4 regions of the Noviherbaspirillum sp. FW303-A3 genome follow, and region 2 is predicted to be linked to each of the others. Evidence: predicted binding sites of a transcription regulator. Region 2 holds the regulator's gene; each other region holds the start of a gene.
The links. The regulator FNR, encoded in region 2, switches genes on or off when oxygen is low (the NO sensors DNR and NnrR bind a similar motif). The targets are predictions, from matches to a motif close to TTGATNNNNATCAA.

Region 1: a site for FNR is predicted at 3,324-3,337, ahead of AC3WOY_RS13700 (universal stress protein). Genes of this name have one in related genera too.
Region 3: a site for FNR is predicted at 2,587-2,600, ahead of AC3WOY_RS16965 (bacteriohemerythrin). Genes of this name have one in related genera too.
Region 4: a site for FNR is predicted at 1,125-1,138, ahead of AC3WOY_RS10735 (bacteriohemerythrin). Genes of this name have one in related genera too.

What each region holds. Positions count from the first base shown of each region.
Region 1 is NZ_JBYTAZ010000001.1:2,826,303-2,830,699, forward strand. Features, by position in the region: gene AC3WOY_RS13690 (hybrid sensor histidine kinase/response regulator) at 1-590, opposite strand, end outside; gene AC3WOY_RS13695 (sensor domain-containing protein) at 720-3,188, opposite strand; gene AC3WOY_RS13700 (universal stress protein) at 3,450-3,911, shown strand; gene AC3WOY_RS13705 (universal stress protein) at 3,939-4,397, shown strand, end outside.
Region 2 is NZ_JBYTAZ010000001.1:219,151-223,547, forward strand. Features, by position in the region: gene AC3WOY_RS01045 (class I SAM-dependent methyltransferase) at 1-768, opposite strand, end outside; gene fnr (fumarate/nitrate reduction transcriptional regulator Fnr) at 1,024-1,788, shown strand; gene AC3WOY_RS01055 (hypothetical protein) at 1,848-2,105, opposite strand; gene AC3WOY_RS01060 (FixH family protein) at 2,303-2,839, opposite strand; gene ccoG (cytochrome c oxidase accessory protein CcoG) at 2,849-4,243, opposite strand; gene ccoP (cytochrome-c oxidase, cbb3-type subunit III) at 4,358-4,397, opposite strand, start outside.
Region 3 is NZ_JBYTAZ010000001.1:3,505,579-3,509,975, forward strand. Features, by position in the region: gene mltA (murein transglycosylase A) at 1-1,005, shown strand, start outside; gene AC3WOY_RS16960 (substrate-binding periplasmic protein) at 1,164-1,982, shown strand; gene AC3WOY_RS16965 (bacteriohemerythrin) at 1,996-2,487, opposite strand; gene AC3WOY_RS16970 (enoyl-CoA hydratase) at 2,702-3,478, shown strand; rRNA gene AC3WOY_RS16975 (16S ribosomal RNA) at 4,031-4,397, shown strand, end outside.
Region 4 is NZ_JBYTAZ010000001.1:2,182,331-2,186,727, reverse strand. Features, by position in the region: gene AC3WOY_RS10740 (c-type cytochrome) at 1-551, shown strand, start outside; gene AC3WOY_RS10735 (bacteriohemerythrin) at 597-1,007, opposite strand; gene AC3WOY_RS10730 (hypothetical protein) at 1,314-1,970, shown strand; gene AC3WOY_RS10725 (hypothetical protein) at 2,043-2,795, shown strand; gene AC3WOY_RS10720 (B12-binding domain-containing radical SAM protein) at 2,872-4,371, shown strand.

The sequences.
Region 1 (4,397 bases), 2.6 Mb from region 2:
CGGTCCACGATCCCGGCATGCCATTCCTGGGGAAGCCCCTGTTCGTTGAACACCGACTGCAACTCTTTCACGTAAGACCCCATCACCAGGTAGTACATCACCTTGCCGCCGCGCATGACCGGCACCTGGACGGCGAAACTGTGTCCCTGCCCGACCGGCGGCGTGTAGAGGTTGGTGATGAGCGTGACATCGGGCGGATACTGGCTGCGCAGCTGGCGGGCAACAGGCAGCATTGACGGCAGGGCGGATCCGTAGGGGAGGCGGGTATTGATGACCTGGTCGATGCCGTTGACGTGGTGCAGGATGATGGCCACGTCGCGTTGCGCGGCGAGCGTCTGCGCGTAGCGATAGAAGGCTTCGAAATCGCCGCGGTCCAGCGTGGGCGATGCAGCCAGCGTCTGCAGCAATGCCTCCTTCCTGGCCACTTCCTTGTCGATGACGAGCGCCAGCGCGCGAACCGTCTCGCGCATGTTCTCGCGGTGGAAGGCGCGCTCCTCCTTGTACATGTAGACAATGCCGAAAGCTGCCACCAGAAAGGCTGGAACCAGGACAGCGAGGACCAGCAACAGCAGGCGGGTTCGAATGCGCATGGAGTGTTGTCGTTGTCTCGCCGGCGTTCCGCCAGCGGAAGAGTGGATGGCAAGAGGAAACCACTGCCGGTGGATACCGTCAAGCGGATTCGTCAGATGGGATGCTGATCAGGTTGTATGCGGGCAAGCTCAGTGTATGACATGCCTCTCGGGCTGCGCCGCATGGTACCAGTTGACGAACTCATCCGCCGTGAGCGGCCCGCTGAAGTAATAGCCCTGTGCCTGGTTGCAGCCGTGTCCGCGCAGGTAATCGAAGATGTCTTCCGACTCGATGCCTTCGCCGACGACCTGCAGGTTCAGGGTGCGTCCGAGCGCGAGCACGGTATCGGCAATCACCTGGCTCTTTGCATCGTGGCCGATGCGGCTGACGAAGGACTGGTCGATTTTCAGCGCATCGATCGGCAGGCTGCTCAGCAGTCGCACGCTGGAAAAGCCGACGCCGAAGTCGTCGAGCGCGACGCGGATGCCGAGGGCGCGGATCTCTTCCAGGGCAGAGATGGTTTCGTTTACGTCTTCCAGCACCGAGCTTTCTTTTAGTTCGATCTGCAGGCATGAAGGGTCCATGCCGCTGTCTTCGATACTGTTGGCAAGGTAACGGATGAAGGAGCGCTGCCGGAACTGCTGGGGCGCGACATTGATGGCGATGCTGATCGCCGGCAGGCCGGCCTGGCGCCATTGCTGGTGCTGGCGGCAGGCTTCCTGCGCGACCCATTCGCCGATGCGGTTGATCAGGCCGGCCGCTTCGGCAGTGGGCAGGAACTGTGCCGGGGTCAGCATGGCGCCATCCGGCATCGGAAGCCGCAGCAGGGCTTCCGCACCCGAGGGTGTGGCGCTGTCGACATCCATCACCGGCTGGTACAGCAGGAGGAACCCTCCGCGCTCGACCGCATCGCGCAGCCGCAGTTCGAGCTGGAGATGCTGGTCCGCGCCCTGGTCGATGGCGGGATTGTAGAAGCGGTAGCGTTTGCGGCCGGCCTTCTTGGCTTCGTACATGGCGGCATCGGCGCACTTGATCAGGGCATCGAGATCGGTGCCGTGGCGCGGATACAGGCTGATGCCGATCGAGGGCGAGATGTAAAGCTGCAGGTCGCCGACGTGATAGGGCTCGCTGATCTTGTCGACAATGTTGCGCGCCACCGTGGCCGGACCGTAGACGTCATCCGGATGCGGCAGCGCGACCACGAACTCGTCGCCGCCGAGACGGCCGACGATGTCTTCCTGCCGCGTGCACTCGCCGAGCCGCCTGGCCACCTGCTTGAGCACCTGGTCGCCGATGCCGTGGCCGTATGTATCGTTGATCGGCTTGAAGCGGTCGAGGTCGATGAACAGCAGCGCGCCGCTGCTGCGCGTGCGATGCGCGATCGCCAGCAGGTGCTCGCAGTACTCGAACAGCAGGGCGCGATTGGGCAGGCCGGTCAACGGGTCACGCTGCGACGCCTGGCGTATGCGCTGTTCGGCGAGCTTGATGTCGGTGATGTCGAGCGTGGTTCCGACGAAACGGGTATATCCATCCTGGTCCACCAGCGACTCGCCGTTGACCTTGAGCCAGCGTTCCGCGCCGTCGTTGGCGCGGATGATGCGGTATTCGGTGAAGAAGCGGCCGGTGCTGCCGGGCACGGTGGACTTGCGCGCCACCCGGTCGACGCGCTCCCGGTCATCGGGATGGATGCAGGCAATGAAGATGTCGTAGTTGACGGGACCTTCCAGCGCCACGCCATAGGTGCGGCGGGTGGTTTCATCCCAGATCAGCTCTCCGGTTTCCGTGTAGAACTCCCACAACCCGAGATTGGTCAGCTCCGTCGCGAGGCGCACTGTTTCCTGGCTTCGCCGCAAGGCATCGCCTGCATGACGGATGTCATCGATGTCGGTGGAGCAGCCATACCACGCGAGTATCTTTCCCTCGGCATCCTTCAGCGGCACGCCGTGCGTGAGGAACCAGCGATAGCTGCCGTCGGCGGCCCTGCCGCGGTGTTCGATGCGAAAGTCGATTCCCGCGCACAGTGCATGTTCGACGGCCTGCTGGGTGGCGCGCACGTCGTCGGGATGGACGGCAGCGGCATAATCGGCGCCAATGTTCAGCTGCGGTCCTACGTACTGGCGGAAACGTGCGTTAACGTAAGTGATCGTGCCGTCGGGCGACATGACCCAGACGAGTTGCGGCATGGAATCGGTGATCAGCCTGAAACGCTGCTCGCTTTCCGCCAGCGCCTGTTGCGCGTGGATGCGCTCGGTGACATCGCGCATGAAAAATACCGTGACTTCCTGCTCGCCATCGACGCAGGCAGGTGCGATGCTCGCTGCCATCGTGACGAAGCTGCCATCCTTGCGGACGAAAGTCTCGACGATGTCGTGCGTGCTCTTGCCGCCGGAGTGGGCGCGGAACATCAGGCATTCCTCGCGGGGAAAGGGCGTCCCATCGGGATGATGATGTCGGATCAGGTCGTGCAGGCAGGCCCCAGTGAACTCCTCCTTGGAATAGCCAAAGATCTTTTCCGCCGCCGGGTTGGCGTAGAGCACGCACCCTCTTCGGTCGTTGACGAAGATGGGATCGGCCGCGCTTTCGGCAATCGTGCGATAGATATCGATAGGCGGCTGCACCGCGGTTCCTTCGAATGTGGCTCTTAACCGATTTTTAACCTTCCGGTTCGACCGGCACGTCAGCACAAGGTTCTTTGAGGAAGTGTCGGCAGGCCGGACAAGGAGTGCCGCGCGCCTGGCCTTTTCCCGGATTGATTGACTGAGATCAATCGCTGCCCGTGCATTTGCTGCGGTGCGTGACTATATTGGACTCAAGGGTTCCCCATCCCGCCATGCATGGGAAAGCGGGATGGCGGCGCCGATACCAAGGGGAGCGACACCATGTATACCAAGATACTTGTCCCGACCGACGGCTCCGGGCTGGCCGAACTCGCCGCGCTGGCGGGGGTCGAGTTTGCCTCCATGTGCGATGCGGAAGTGGTCGGTCTGTATGTTGCGCCGGAGTACCAGTATCCGGTCAGCGTCGAGATCATCCCGCCGTCCTATCCCACGGAAGAGGAATTCCGGGAGGGCTCGCGCAAGACCGGTGACGGCTACCTTGCCGGCCTGTGCAGCGCGGCCGCCGAAGCCAGGCTCAAGGTGACGGCCATGACCGTCCATTCGAACAAGCCCGCGCACAAGATCGTCGAGATGGCGCGGGAATTGAACTGCGACCTGATCTTCATCGGATCGCACGGACGCAGCGGCATCGAGCAATTGCTGGTCGGCAGCATCACGTCGAAAGTGCTTTCGCTGTGCGATATCCCGGTGCTGGTTTACCGGAAGAAGAAGGAGAAACACTGACGAGTCACTTCACCAAAGGAGGACGACATGTCATACAAGACCATCATCGTGCATGCCGACAAATGCCGGCACGCGAAACAGTACATCGCCCTGGCCGCGTCGATCGCCGTGCAGGAAAACGCGCATCTGATCGGCGTGGCAACCACCGGGGTGTCACGCTACATCTACCAGTCCGGAATGGTGGATCCGACGATCCCGGCGGCCACGAACCATCTCGCGCAGCACCTCGACGCACTGCGCCAGCGCGCGCGCCATGCACTGGATGATTTCGAAACCCAGATGCAAAAGTCAGAGGTGCGTTCCTGGGAAGGCACCATGATCGACGACGAGGCAGGTGCCGGCCTGGCGCTGCGCGGCCGCTACGGCGACCTGCTGGTGCTCGGCCAGACCAATCCGGACGAACCCTCGCCGGTGGTGATGCCGGACTTCCCCGAATACGTCGTGCTCAATGCCGGCCGCCCGGTGCTGGTTGTTCCCCACGCCGGC
Region 2 (4,397 bases):
CAGCGGCAGGACCATGTAATGGTTCAACCAGTCGATGGTCGTGCCCTGCTTCATGAGCACGGCCAGGATATTCTTGGTGATGAAGCGCAGCGCATTGACACAGCCCGACTGTGTCATCGTGAAACACCCTTCCCACTGGATCGTCTCCGCCGTGTCCTGGCTGAAGTCGAGGACACTGTATACAGAAGGCTGCGCCAGTTCGATACTGCCTGCCTGGATGTGCGAAGGCTCCTGGAACTGGACGATCGGCGCCTGGTAGCCATGGAAGTCATATGCCTGCTGGAGCGGCTGGACAGCCATGATGGCAGCCTCCGGCAGGAAAACCGGGAGTTTGCCGCCGAAACGCGCGCGATAGCGGCGCTTGAATGCTTCAATCATCTGCACCTGCTTTTCGCGCAGCATGCCGACGTGGATCATTTCGCAGATCACGACGTCCACCGGCTCGGGCGGCAGGTATTCGAAGGCGTCGGCGTGGATGACCTCCACCCTGTCCCCGCCCTTGTTCCGCGCCAGCAGGCGGCGCGCCTCGGCAACCAGCTCGGGGTTGAACTCGACGCACCAGACCTTCTCTGCCTTGGCAGCGGCAAACCATGACAGCACGCCGGTGCCGCCTCCCAGCTCCAGCACCTTTGCCCCCGGAAAAACAGCGGCGTCGATGGCTGCCTTGAAGCCGTCCATGCGCCGGGCATCCATCAGCATGTTGTGGTGGTAGTGCAGCGGGATGAATTGTCCCAGATAGCAGCTCTCGATCTCGCGTTCGGTCAGCATGTGTCTCCCTGTGGATGTGGGTAGATGGGTGCAAGCGCGAAGCCTGCGTAATGCTGTACATTATCGTCCCGCGTCCGAAAACCAATTCCGCAAGATGCACCGGGATTGCCATCCTGTTCACCTATTTTGCGCAAGGTGGCACGAGGTTTGCATGACATTGCTTGACCTGGCTCAATTCAAGGCCATAACAGCAATAATTCTTAAAGTTTGGAAAAGGGCTCGAAAATGATACTGCACCGCCTAAATCCTGCCGACATGACACAAACTATCCCGTTCCCGCCGCCGCAGCAGCAGACCGCTACCGTGCATGAGCTGCGCGCCCGCTGCTCGGCGTGCAGCATGCACCAGTTGTGTCTGCCGATGGGATTGAACGAGCTGGACATGGCGAAGCTGGACCAGATCATTGGCCGCCGCCGCAAGGTGCCCCGCGATGCCCACTTGTACCGCGTCGGCGATCCCTTTACCAACCTGTACGCTATTCGCCTGGGCCATTTCAAGACCCACCAGATCAACCCGAGCGGCGACCAGCAGATCACCGGTTTCCAGATGGCCGGCGAACTGCTCGGCATGGATGCCATCAGCACCGACCGCCACCACTGCAACGCGATTGCTCTGGAAGACAGCGAAGTGTGCGAAATCCCGTTCGCCCGTCTGGAAGCGCTGTTCGCCGAGATGCCCACGCTGCTGCATCACTTCCACCGGATGATGAGCCAGGAAATTACCCGCGAGCAAAGTGTCATGCTTTTGCTAGGAAATATGCGTGCGGAACAACGTTTTGCGGCATTCCTGACGAATTTGTCCGCACGTTATTCGGTACGCGGCTACTCGTCCACCAGCTTCCAGCTGCGGATGACGCGTGAAGAAATCGGCAACTATCTCGGCCTGACCATCGAAAGCATCAGCCGCCTGCTCTCCAAGTTCAAGAAGCAGGGCTGGATCAAGGTGAACAACCGCGAACTGGAATTGCTCGATCCGACCACCCTCAAGGCAGTCGCACAAGGGACGCAGTCCTGCGCCTGAGCGCGCAGTAGCCGCCAAAAAAGAAGGCGAGCGGCGCATGGCGCCCTCGCCTTTGTTTTTTACAAGCCCCGGAAGTTGCGCCTGCCTGCCGGCGCCTCATTGGGCACGGCCATCAGGTAGAAAGTAAGCATGCTGGCAAGTGAACAAAACAGCCAGAAGCAGAAGAATCCGATGCTGTAGACCGCCAGGGGCTTGATGTCCGGGTATGTCCCGAACAGCGACAGGTCGTAGGGATCGAACATCGAGAAGAAGAAACCTTCCGCGACGATTGCCACCAGAAACGACGGCCACAAGACGACCATCATTAGTCGCGCCATCAACCTACCCTCCTTTCACTCCGAACAATCGGTGTAAAGCTGTACCGGGATCCAGCACTAGTCATTTCCCACTTTCGAACCATTGACATTCCCAGATTCGGGAACGTCATTCACGAGAATGAGAACGACCGTACTGCGGATATTGTGCACCAGCATTTAATTTGTCGCCAGACGTAAGACAATATCCTACTTCGGAGTTACCCTTGGACCGTCTGGTCCGCCTTCATATCAACCTGTTTCTGCTGCGGCCACATCCACTCGCCGGACAGACGCCAGTCCCGCTGCTCGCCCTCTACCACCACGTTCCACCGCGCGATATCCAGCAGCGGGATCGCAATGGCGAACTTGCCTTGCCGGTCGGCCGTCGTCTCGAGTTTCAAATCTTTCAAGGGCTGCGTCGAGTGCACCAGGCTCACGTACAGCTTGCCGGAGAACGGCTGCTTCTGGCTGCTGATCGTGCCGACCAGCTTGCCGCTCGCCGGCTCGTAGCGGAGCGAAGCGTCCAATCCCATCTCCGCCGCCTTGCGGTCGCGGCTCAGGTCCTGGTTAATGGCCTTGCCCTGCTTGTAGTAGTCGTCGACGACCAGCGCATCCTGTTGCGACACCGCGAGGTAAGTCGTATAAATGCCTGCAACGACAACGACTGCGGGGCCCAGCATCAACAGCCACGGCCAGCGGTGCTTGTACCAGGGCTGTTGGTCATTCATCTTCGGGGGCATGGCTGCAGCTTGCATGTCATCTCCTTAACGCGGCACGATGAATACCGCTTTTTCCCTTACGTGCAGGCTCTCATCATCGATGGCCTGCAATTCAAATGCGATCTTGTTGGATCCCTTCTCGCCCTTGCCCGGGCCGACACGGACCCGGACGGGCACCGCGCGCGATTCGGTTGCATTCAGTTCGACCACTTCCGGCGTGGAAAGTGCAATCGTGTCGATGCCGGATACGCTCAGTTTGTACTTGTGCGGCCTTTCGTCCGTGTTCATGATCTGCAGGCGGTACACATTCTCGATCATGCCGTCCTCGACCTCGCGTCCCATCGAGCCGCGGTCGCGGATCACGTCCATCTTCAACTCGGTGCGCGTGAACAGCGAACCGAAGAACACGCCAATGATGATCACCAGGATTGCGCTGTAGATCAGCACGCGCGGACGCGTCGCGCGCTTGCGGATGTCCTTGTCCGACAGGTGGTTGCGCATGGCATTGTCGGTCGAGTAGCGGATCAGACCGCGCGGCGCCCCGACCTTGTCCATGACCGAGTTGCAGGCGTCGATACAGGCCGCGCAGCCGATGCACTCGTACTGCAGGCCGTTGCGGATGTCGATGCCGGTCGGGCACACCTGCACGCACATCGAGCAGTCGATGCAATCGCCGAGCGAGGACTTCCCGGCCGACTTGCTGCGCGCACCGCGCGGCTCGCCGCGTTCCTTGTCATAGGTGATGATGAGCGTGTCGGGGTCGAACATCGAGCTCTGGAAGCGCGCATACGGGCACATGTACATGCAGACCTGCTCGCGCATCCAGCCGGCGTTGCCGTAGGTGGCGAAGCCGTAGAACAGCACCCAGAACCACTCCCAGGGACCGAGGTCCAGTGTCATCACCGAAGCGGACAATTCGTGGATGGGCGTGAAGTAGCCGACGAAGGTGAAACCGGTCCACAGCGCGAGCGCGCCCCAGACGAGGTGCTTGGCCGACTTCTTGGCGAACTTGGAGGCCGACATCGGCTGCTTGTCGAGACGCATGCGCTGGCTGCGGTTGCCCTCGATCTTGCTCTCGATCCACATGAAGATTTCGGTGTAGACCGTCTGCGGGCAGGAATAGCCGCACCAGAGTCGTCCACCGACGGCGGTGAAGAGGAAGAGCGCATACGCGCAGATGATCAGCAGCAGCGCAAGATAGATGAAGTCCTGCGGCCACAGCACGATGCCGAAAAGGTAGAACTTGCGGGCGGTGAGGTCGAACAGCACGGCCTGCCTGTCATTCCATGACAGCCACGGCAGGCCATAGAACACGATTTGCGTCAGCCAGACGCACACCCAGCGCCAGCTGGCATACCAACCCTTGATTTCGCGCGGATAGATTTCCTCGCGCGCCTTGTACATCCGAATGACTGAAACCTTCGGCGCCGGTTCGCTCATTGATTGACTCGCTTGATCTTTATTTCATAAGAGACCGAAATGGTACCTTATGAAATAAGCATGGCGGCGGCGATTGTCCGCTGCCGCCATGCGATTAGAGCCTAAGTTCTCTAATTACTTCTGTGCTACCGAGGTGCTGTTGTTGGAGAGGCTC
Region 3 (4,397 bases), 3.3 Mb from region 2:
CGCGAGGCATGGCAGGCTTTCCTCACGTCGTGCGAAGTCCTGGTGCGCAAGCCTGACTGGAAAGAGCCCTGCCAGGTGGCGTCCGACGTCGACGCGCGAAGCGAAAAGGCGGTACGCACCTTCTTCGAATCGTTTTTCATCCCCTACCAGATCTTCAATCAGGACGGGTCAGATACGGGACTCGTGACCGGTTACTACGAACCGCTGCTGCGCGGAGCGCGCAAACGCGGCGGCCCTTACCAGATCCCCCTGCACCGCGCCCCCGAAGACTTGCTGACGATCGATCTTTCTTCTGTCTATCCTGAATTGAAGAACATGCGCCTGCGCGGACGCGTCGTCGGCAACAAGGTCATTCCCTACTTGTCGCGCGGCGAAATGATGCAATCGAATATGCTTGCCGGAAAGGAGCTTGTCTGGGTTGACGATGCCGTGGAAGCATTCTTCCTCCAGGTGCAGGGCTCCGGGCGCGTGCAACTGGCCGACACCAAGGAGACCGTCCGGGTAGCCTACGCTGACCAGAACGGCCATCCGTACAAATCGATCGGCCGCTACCTTGTCGACAAAGGCGAAATGACGCTTGATCAGGCGTCCGCACAGTCGATCAAGGCCTGGTTTGCCTCCAACCCCGCGCGCCAGCAAGAGTTGCTCAATGCCAACCCCAGCTATGTATTCTTCAAGGAAGAAAAGCTGGCCGATCCCAACAAGGGCCCAAAAGGTGCGCTTGGCGTACCTTTGACGCCCCAGCGATCGATTGCGGTCGATCCTCAGTTCATTCCGCTCGGTGTGCCGGTATTTCTGTCTACGACACAGCCGGGGAAAGAAATTGCGTTGCAGCGCCTCATGCTCGCGCAGGACACTGGCGGCGCCATCAGGAACCCGGTACGGGCGGATTTTTTCTGGGGATTTGGCGCTGACGCCGGCGAAAAGGCGGGCAAGATGAAGCAGCGCGGCCAGCTCTGGATCCTGATGCCCAGGCTTGTTCCACCTCCGGTAGCAGTTAGATAACGATTTTCTTCTGGAAACCAGTGCGACACGGGATATGATGGTAAATACGGCAACTTTTTCGCCGGATATTAATATTCATCCCTGGAATGTCTATTCGCCGCCTGTTGCAGATTTGCGCTGTTTTCTTCTTGTATTGTGGGACCGTGGTAGCGGCTCCCATGGTCTATGTATACCCAAAGTCGGTATCGTCCGTCGATAGTCAGTACATGTATGACTACGACCTGCTGCGACTGGCGTTGGAAAAAACGCGCGCAGAGTACGGCCCCTACGAGCTTCGCTCATCCGAAGTGGGAATGTCCCAAGCGCGCGCCGCGGAAGAAATTCATTCCGGATCGGGCAAGGTCAATATCTTTGCCCGTTCGACCGCTATCGAGCATGAAACACGCATGCTCCCTGTACGTATTCCGCTGGACAAGGGATTGATCAGCTATCGCGTGTTCCTGATCCGGGGCGACGACCAATGGCGCTTTGCCTCGGTCCGTACGCTGGATGACCTGCGCAAGCTAAGCGTCGGATCGTTCCCGACATGGACGGATACGAAGGTCTTTCGCGACAACGGGTTCAACGTGGTCACCGGCGAGAGCTACGAGGGACTCTTCCGGATGCTGGTGGCAAACAGGTTCGATTTCTTTTCGCGCAGTGTCGATGAAGCCTATCGGGAATACGAAGAGCGCAAGGAATTGTTGCCGACCATGAAGGTAGAGGAGGGCCTGCTTCTATATTTCCCAACGACACGCTACTTCTTCCTGCAGCGGGGCCAAGAAGGGGAAAGACTTGCCGCGCGCGTCGAGCGGGGGCTGAACCTGATGATCAAGGACGGCACCTTCGACATCCTCTTCAAAAAGTACAAGGAACCCCTGATCGAGCGCGCGAACCTCCGCCATCGGAGGATCTTCCGGATACCGAATCCCCACCTTTCCCAGGAGACGCCTCTGGCGCGCAAGGAACTGTGGTACGACCCGCTCGGCGATCGATGAAGGGTCGTGTTATTTACAAAGGCTGAAGGAATAGCGCGCCTTCGCTTCGTGCAAGCTGCATGGCCAGTGCAAAGGGCGTATCCATCGTCGATATATGGAGCAGCAGCCACTGCGGCAACAAATCGTCGGCAACATGCCTTCCTATGCCCACATCCCCACCCATGACTTGCGCGTGGATGTGGTGAAGCGCTCCAAGTACCCGTGCGTGTTGCTCCTGATGCGCGGCCATTTCAGGGAAATCCAGTTCATCCATCCACGCTTCCTCTTTGCGGAATGCGCGCTCCACCTGCTGGACAAATGCAGCGAATTCCGTGCAGAAATCCGCATCCTCGCTGCCCGACAGTTTGTCCAGCGCACTGAAAAGGCCGTGATGCAGTCGATCCATGGCCGGTACACCCGAAGAAATGTCTGAAACCCAAGCGGAAGGCAAACACGTTCCAACTGTCAGCCCATGGCAATCTGCGCTGCGGAAATCAGAGGAGCCAGCTGGTTTCGAAGGAATCATTGGCGACCTTTCCTTTTAAAGAGGGGGTATGAAGAGGAGCGGGGCTACGGTGAGATCTCTTGCCGCAAGTTCATGCTACTTCCTCACGACTGCCGACCTTTGACTTGCCTCAAAGGGGCGCAGTCCATACTCGCCGGTTTAGATGTATCGAGGAGGTTTCGAAGCAGGAGGGGTACAATTGCGCCCACCCCTTTTTGTCCAGGAGCCCATAAAAATGAACTATGAAAATATCGTGGTTGAAACCCGTGAAAAGGTAGGAGTCATTCAGCTCAATCGTCCCAAGGCGCTGAACGCGCTGAACGACAAGCTGATGGACGAACTTGGCACCGCGCTGACGGCATTCGATGCCGACGATAGCATCGGCTGCATCATCATTACCGGCAGCGAAAAAGCATTTGCCGCCGGTGCGGATATCGGCGCCATGGCCGGTTATACGTTCATGGACGTATATAAAGGGGAGTACATCACCCGTAACTGGGAGCAGATCCGTCGAATCCGCAAACCCGTCATTGCTGCCGTTGCTGGCTACGCCCTTGGCGGCGGCTGTGAATTGGCAATGATGTGCGACTTCATCATCGCGGCCGAAACTGCCAAGTTCGGCCAGCCGGAAATCAAGCTGGGCACCATTCCCGGCGCCGGCGGCACGCAACGGCTGCCTCGTGCCGTCTCCAAGGCCAAGGCAATGGACATGTGCCTTACCGGCCGCATGATGGATGCGGCAGAGGCGGAGAGGGCCGGCCTTGTTTCGCGCGTCGTCCCCGCAGACAAGCTGATGGAAGAGGCGGTTTCCGCTGCCGCCACGATTGCCGGCATGTCGCTCCCCATCGTCATGATGGTCAAGGAAAGCATCAACCGTGCGTACGAAACCACGCTGAACGAAGGTGTGCAATATGAACGCCGCCTGTTCCACAGCACCTTCGCGACCGAAGATCAAAAGGAAGGAATGAAGGCTTTTATCGAGAAGCGCTTGCCAGCCTTCCGCAACCTTTGATATAGTGCGCCTCCCGTCGCAAAACGATGCAGGAAAAAGTGGTAACCCGCTTGTGCAACGAAGTGTGGCGGGAGAGTAATGAGTGGTGTCGGCGGGGAAAAGTTTTTCAGATATTCGAAGCAAGGTAGTTGACGATATTTGGAAATCGCCGCATAATCCCATCTCTTTGCTGCTGACGAACAAAACGATTCGACGGCGCATTTGCAAGACTGAAAAGTTGAGCAAAAAGAAGTAGTTACGCGAACAAGTTAAATTAAAAATGCTTGACGCGAAACTGAAAGTGCTTCATAATCTCGTTTCTCTGCTGCTGACGAACAAAACGATTCGCGGCGAGGTGCTCGACAGGGTGCCTGGCGGAGTAAGTTCTTTAAAAAATAACAGCCGATAAGTGTGGGCGCTTGGTGGAAGTGCGGCGCTGGGGTGACTCAGCGTAGAACTTAAAACATTAAGTGCTCACAAAAAAATATAGGTAAGTTCGCAAGAACATACCTGTCAGTATTTTGAGTGAGCGACGGTTCTTCGGAACCTGGCAGCAATGCCACAACAGAGATTGAACTGAAGAGTTTGATCCTGGCTCAGATTGAACGCTGGCGGCATGCCTTACACATGCAAGTCGAACGGCAGCGCGGGAGCAATCCTGGCGGCGAGTGGCGAACGGGTGAGTAATATATCGGAACGTGCCCTGGAGTGGGGGATAACTAGTCGAAAGACTAGCTAATACCGCATACGATCTACGGATGAAAGTGGGGGATCGCAAGACCTCATGCTCCTGGAGCGGCCGATATCTGATTAGCTAGTTGGTGGGGTAAAAGCCTACCAAGGCGACGATCAGTAGCTGGTCTGAGAGGACGACCAGCCACACTGGGACTGAGACACGGCCCAGACTCCTACGGGAGGCAGCAGTGGGGAATTTTGGACA
Region 4 (4,397 bases), 2.0 Mb from region 2:
CGCGCGATGAACTGTCGCGCGACCACATGCTGCAGACCCTGATGAAGGGGACGTTGACCAAGGATGGCAAGCGCACCGCCATGATCTCGTGGAAGGAGCACCTGAGCCCCGAGCAGATGGAAACCATGGTGGACTACATTATCGTCCGCTTCATGGGCGGCAGGCCGGCCGACAATGTCCATGACCACAACGACCCCCGGCACAAGGGCCACGACCATTCCAATGCGAAGAAAGTGGACTATCCCTACGGGCTGAAACCGGATGCGGTGCGCGGGAAGACGGTCTATGCGGCGAACTGCCAGTCCTGTCATGGCGCGAACGGCGACGGAAAGGGGGCCGACCAGCGCGTGGCGCAGATCAAACCGCGCAACTTCCAGGAGCAGGATTTCCGCGACTATGCGACCGGGTTCTCGCTGTTCTCGACAGTGTCGAACGGACGCGGCCATATGCCGTCCTGGGAAAAGAGCCTGAGCAACCAGGATATCGCCGATGTGTCGGAATACGTCCTGCGTACCCATGTGACACGCAAGCCGGTAACGGCGGCGAAATAGGCAAATTCGAGACAACCCCGGGGTACGCCCCGGGATCGATGGGATTCAGCGGTCCGCGTGCATGAAGCGGCCGAGCTCCATGTCCGAACGCATGATGTGGCGTACCAGGCCGTACTGGATGAAGTTCGCCACTTCGACCGGCAGGTTCCAGTTGCGTCGGCTATCCATGAATTGACGGTGCAGGTGGTTGACCTTCTGCATCAACAGGGTGTGCTCACGCTTGTGTGCCTCATACGCGGGAAATCCGATTTCCCGCATCAGCGCCTCTTCGCGCGCGAAATGCCCGCCGGTGTGATCGATCAGCTCGACCAGCACTTCGCCGACGATGGAATACTCCGGCTCTTCAGACGAGATTTCCGCCTGCAGCCGCTGCGCGGCGTCGAAAATTTCCTGATGGTCTGCGTCAATCAGTTCATGGCCGATGGCGAGATCCTGCGACCAGGAAATCTGGAGCATATCAAGCTCTTTTTTTTCGGTGGTTTCAATCATGGCTACCTCGACAGTCTTTAACGTCACTGGTTAAAGCATTTAATCACTGCGATTCCACCGGGAAAAGGCGCAGTTCCGAATCCATTGATTGAGGTCAAGATGCCGCTACAGGCGGAGGGGGTATAGCCCTCCGGGACTGGAGGCCTGGATAGAATATTTCTAAATGGTAGCATTTTCTTACAGCTGAAACATTTCCGTGGCGCCAATTCCTTCAATGCGCACTTAACATGGTCCCGGCATTGATTACTTGATACCTGCCTTTGGGAGACCACCATGAAACGCACCAAGATCACCGCCCCCGCCATTGTCCTGAGCGCACTTGCCACTGCCCTGCTGGCTACGGGTTCTGCATTCGCACAGACTGCCACCACGACTGACGCCACGGTCACGACCACCAGTTCGACGCCGGTTGCGACTACGACAACTGCAACGCCGGCCACGACGACTGCGACGACGACCGACACTGCGACGCCGACCACTACTACGACGGCAACGCCTTCAACCACCACGACGACGACTGCAACGACTACGCCGACTACGACGACGACCTCGACCGCCACGACTACCACGACCACGACAGTCCGCAAGGGCGCAACCGTCTACAAGCCGGGCTCGACCCTGCCGGACGGCGTGACAGCGAAGGCGCACGGCGCAACAGTCGTGCTGCCGGAAGCCGCGCAGGCAGGCCAGGCGCGCGCTGCCCTGAACCGGGAAGCCGCTGCGGAGAAGCGCGAAGCGATTGCCGCCTTCAAGGCTGAAAAGCCGGTCAAGGTCGACAAGGTTGAGAAGGTCGAGAAAGTTGAAAAAGTCGAGAAGATCGACAAGGTAGAAAAGGTAGAAAAGGTAGAGAAGGTGGAGAAAGTCGAAAAGGTCGCCAAGGTTGAAAAGATCGAGCGGCCTGAGAAAGTCGAAAAGACCCGCCGCAATTAAGCAGCACTTCCCCCTCCCGACCGGGCAACATGCGTTGCCCGGTTTTTTGTTGGACCAACGATTGTTATAGCAATGAAAAGACTGACCCTTCTTGCCGCCGTGCTCGTGTCGCAGGCGGCGCTTGCCGACGGCAACTTCACCGTGAAAACCGGATTCGACTACACCACCGGCAAGTACGGTACGGACACCACCACGGAGATCACGGCGATTCCGCTCATCGGCGCCTATGAAACCGGCAACTGGACCTTCAAGGCATCCATCCCTTATGTGCGCATTACCGGTTCGGACAATGTGATTGCGGGTGTCGGCGCCGTGAGCCAGACGGCGACGCGGGTACGCACGGACTCCGGGATGGGCGATCTCACCACCGCGGCGACCTACTCCTTCATGATCGATCCGAAGTCGCAGTTCGGCGTCGACGTCACCGGCAAGGTCAAGTGGGGCACGGCCGACAGCGACCGTGGCCTAGGCACCGGCGAGAACGATTTCTGGATCCTGGTCGACCCCTATGCGAAGTTCGGCAACGTGACCTACTTCGGCGGGATCGGTTACGGCATGCTCGGTTCTTCCGACAGCCTGAAGCTCAAGGATGTCGTCAGCGCCAATGCCGGCCTGTCGTACAAGCTGGACCAGCTGTCCAGCGTGGGCGCGATGCTGGACTATCGCAGCCGGTCCACCGACACCGGCTTCGCGCAGCGCGAGATCACCGGCTTCTATTCGCGCAAGCTGGGCGGCGGCTACAAGCTGCAGGCGTATGCAACCAAGGGTTTTGCCGACGGCAGCCCGGACTGGGGCGCGGGACTGAACGTGGCCTACAGCTATTGAGGCAGGCCGGGGGCGCGGTGTCGCGATGGGCGGACAGGCGTAAAATGTGGGGCTGCCGCTCCCGCCTGTTGCCCCCATGACCATCCTGCTATCCACCCTCAACGCCCGCTACGCCCATGCCTCGCTCGGGCTGCGTTACCTGATTGCCAACATGGGCGATCTGCAGCCGGAGACGCAACTGAAGGAATTCGTGATCGGCGCGAAGACGACGGAAATCGTCGAACGGATTCTCGCGCACCGGCCGCGCATCGTCGGACTCGGCGTGTATATCTGGAACGTGGAAGAAACGACGAAGGTCGTCGCGATGCTCAAGCGCGTCGCACCGGAGATCGTCGTCGTGCTCGGTGGTCCCGAAGTCTCCCACGAAACGCAGGAACAGCAGATCGCGCAGCTCGCCGATTATGTGGTCACCGGCTGGGGCGAGGCGACCTTTCCGCAACTGTGCAGGCAGATCCTGCATGGCCCGAAGCCCCTGATGAAGATTCACGCCGGCGTGCAGCTGCCGATGTCGGACATCAAGCTGCCGTATGCGCTGTACGACGACAAGGACGTCGCCCATCGCAACCTCTATGTCGAGGCATCGCGCGGCTGCCCGTTCAAGTGCGAGTTCTGCCTGTCCTCGCTCGACAAGACGTCGTGGCCTTTCGACCTCGACCTGTTTCTCGCCGAACTGGAATCGCTGCACGCGCGCGGGGCACGTTTGTTCAAGTTCGTCGACCGCACCTTCAACCTGAACATCAAGTCCAGCCTGCGCATCATGCAGTTCTTCCTCGACAAGCTGGCCGCGCATCCCGATGACCCGGTGTTCGCGCACTTCGAAGTCGTGCCGGACCACCTGCCCGACGCGCTAAAGGACGCGATAAAGAAGTTCCCGCCCGGCACGCTGCAACTGGAGATCGGCATCCAGACCTTCAACCCGGAAGTGCAGGCCATCATCAGCCGCAAGCAGAACGACGAGAAATCCGCCGCCAACATCCGCTGGCTGTGCGAAGAGTCGCATGCGCACCTGCACGTGGACCTGATCGCGGGACTGCCGGGGGAGGACATCGACAGCTTTGCCCGCGGCTTCGACCGCCTCGTCGCCATCAACCCGCACGAGATCCAGTTCGGCATCCTCAAGCGCCTGCGCGGCACGCCGGTGATCCGGCATACCGAGGCGTACAAGCTGGTGTTCGATCCGAACGCGCCGTACACCATCCTCTCCACCGACCGCATCGACTTCGCCAGCATGCAGCGGCTGGTGCGCTTTGCGCGCTACTGGGACATGGTCGCCAACTCCGGGCGTTTCGCGAACACGCTGCCGATCGTTCTTGCCGATGCGCCTTTTGCCAATTTCATGGCGCTGGCGGATTGGTTGTATGCGAAGACGGATGCGACGCACCGCATCGCACTGGACCGGCTCGCCGCGCTCGTGGCGCAATGGCTGCGCGAGCGCGGGCATGATGGCGAGAAGGTCGCAGCGCTGCTCGACAGCGACTATGCGGGTCAGGCCAACCTGCGGCACCTGAAGCCGAAAGGGGAAAAGGACAGGCCGGACGTCGCGAACCCGCGGCAGGCGCGGCACATGGCAGCCTAGACATAATGTATTGACCTGCCGCACCT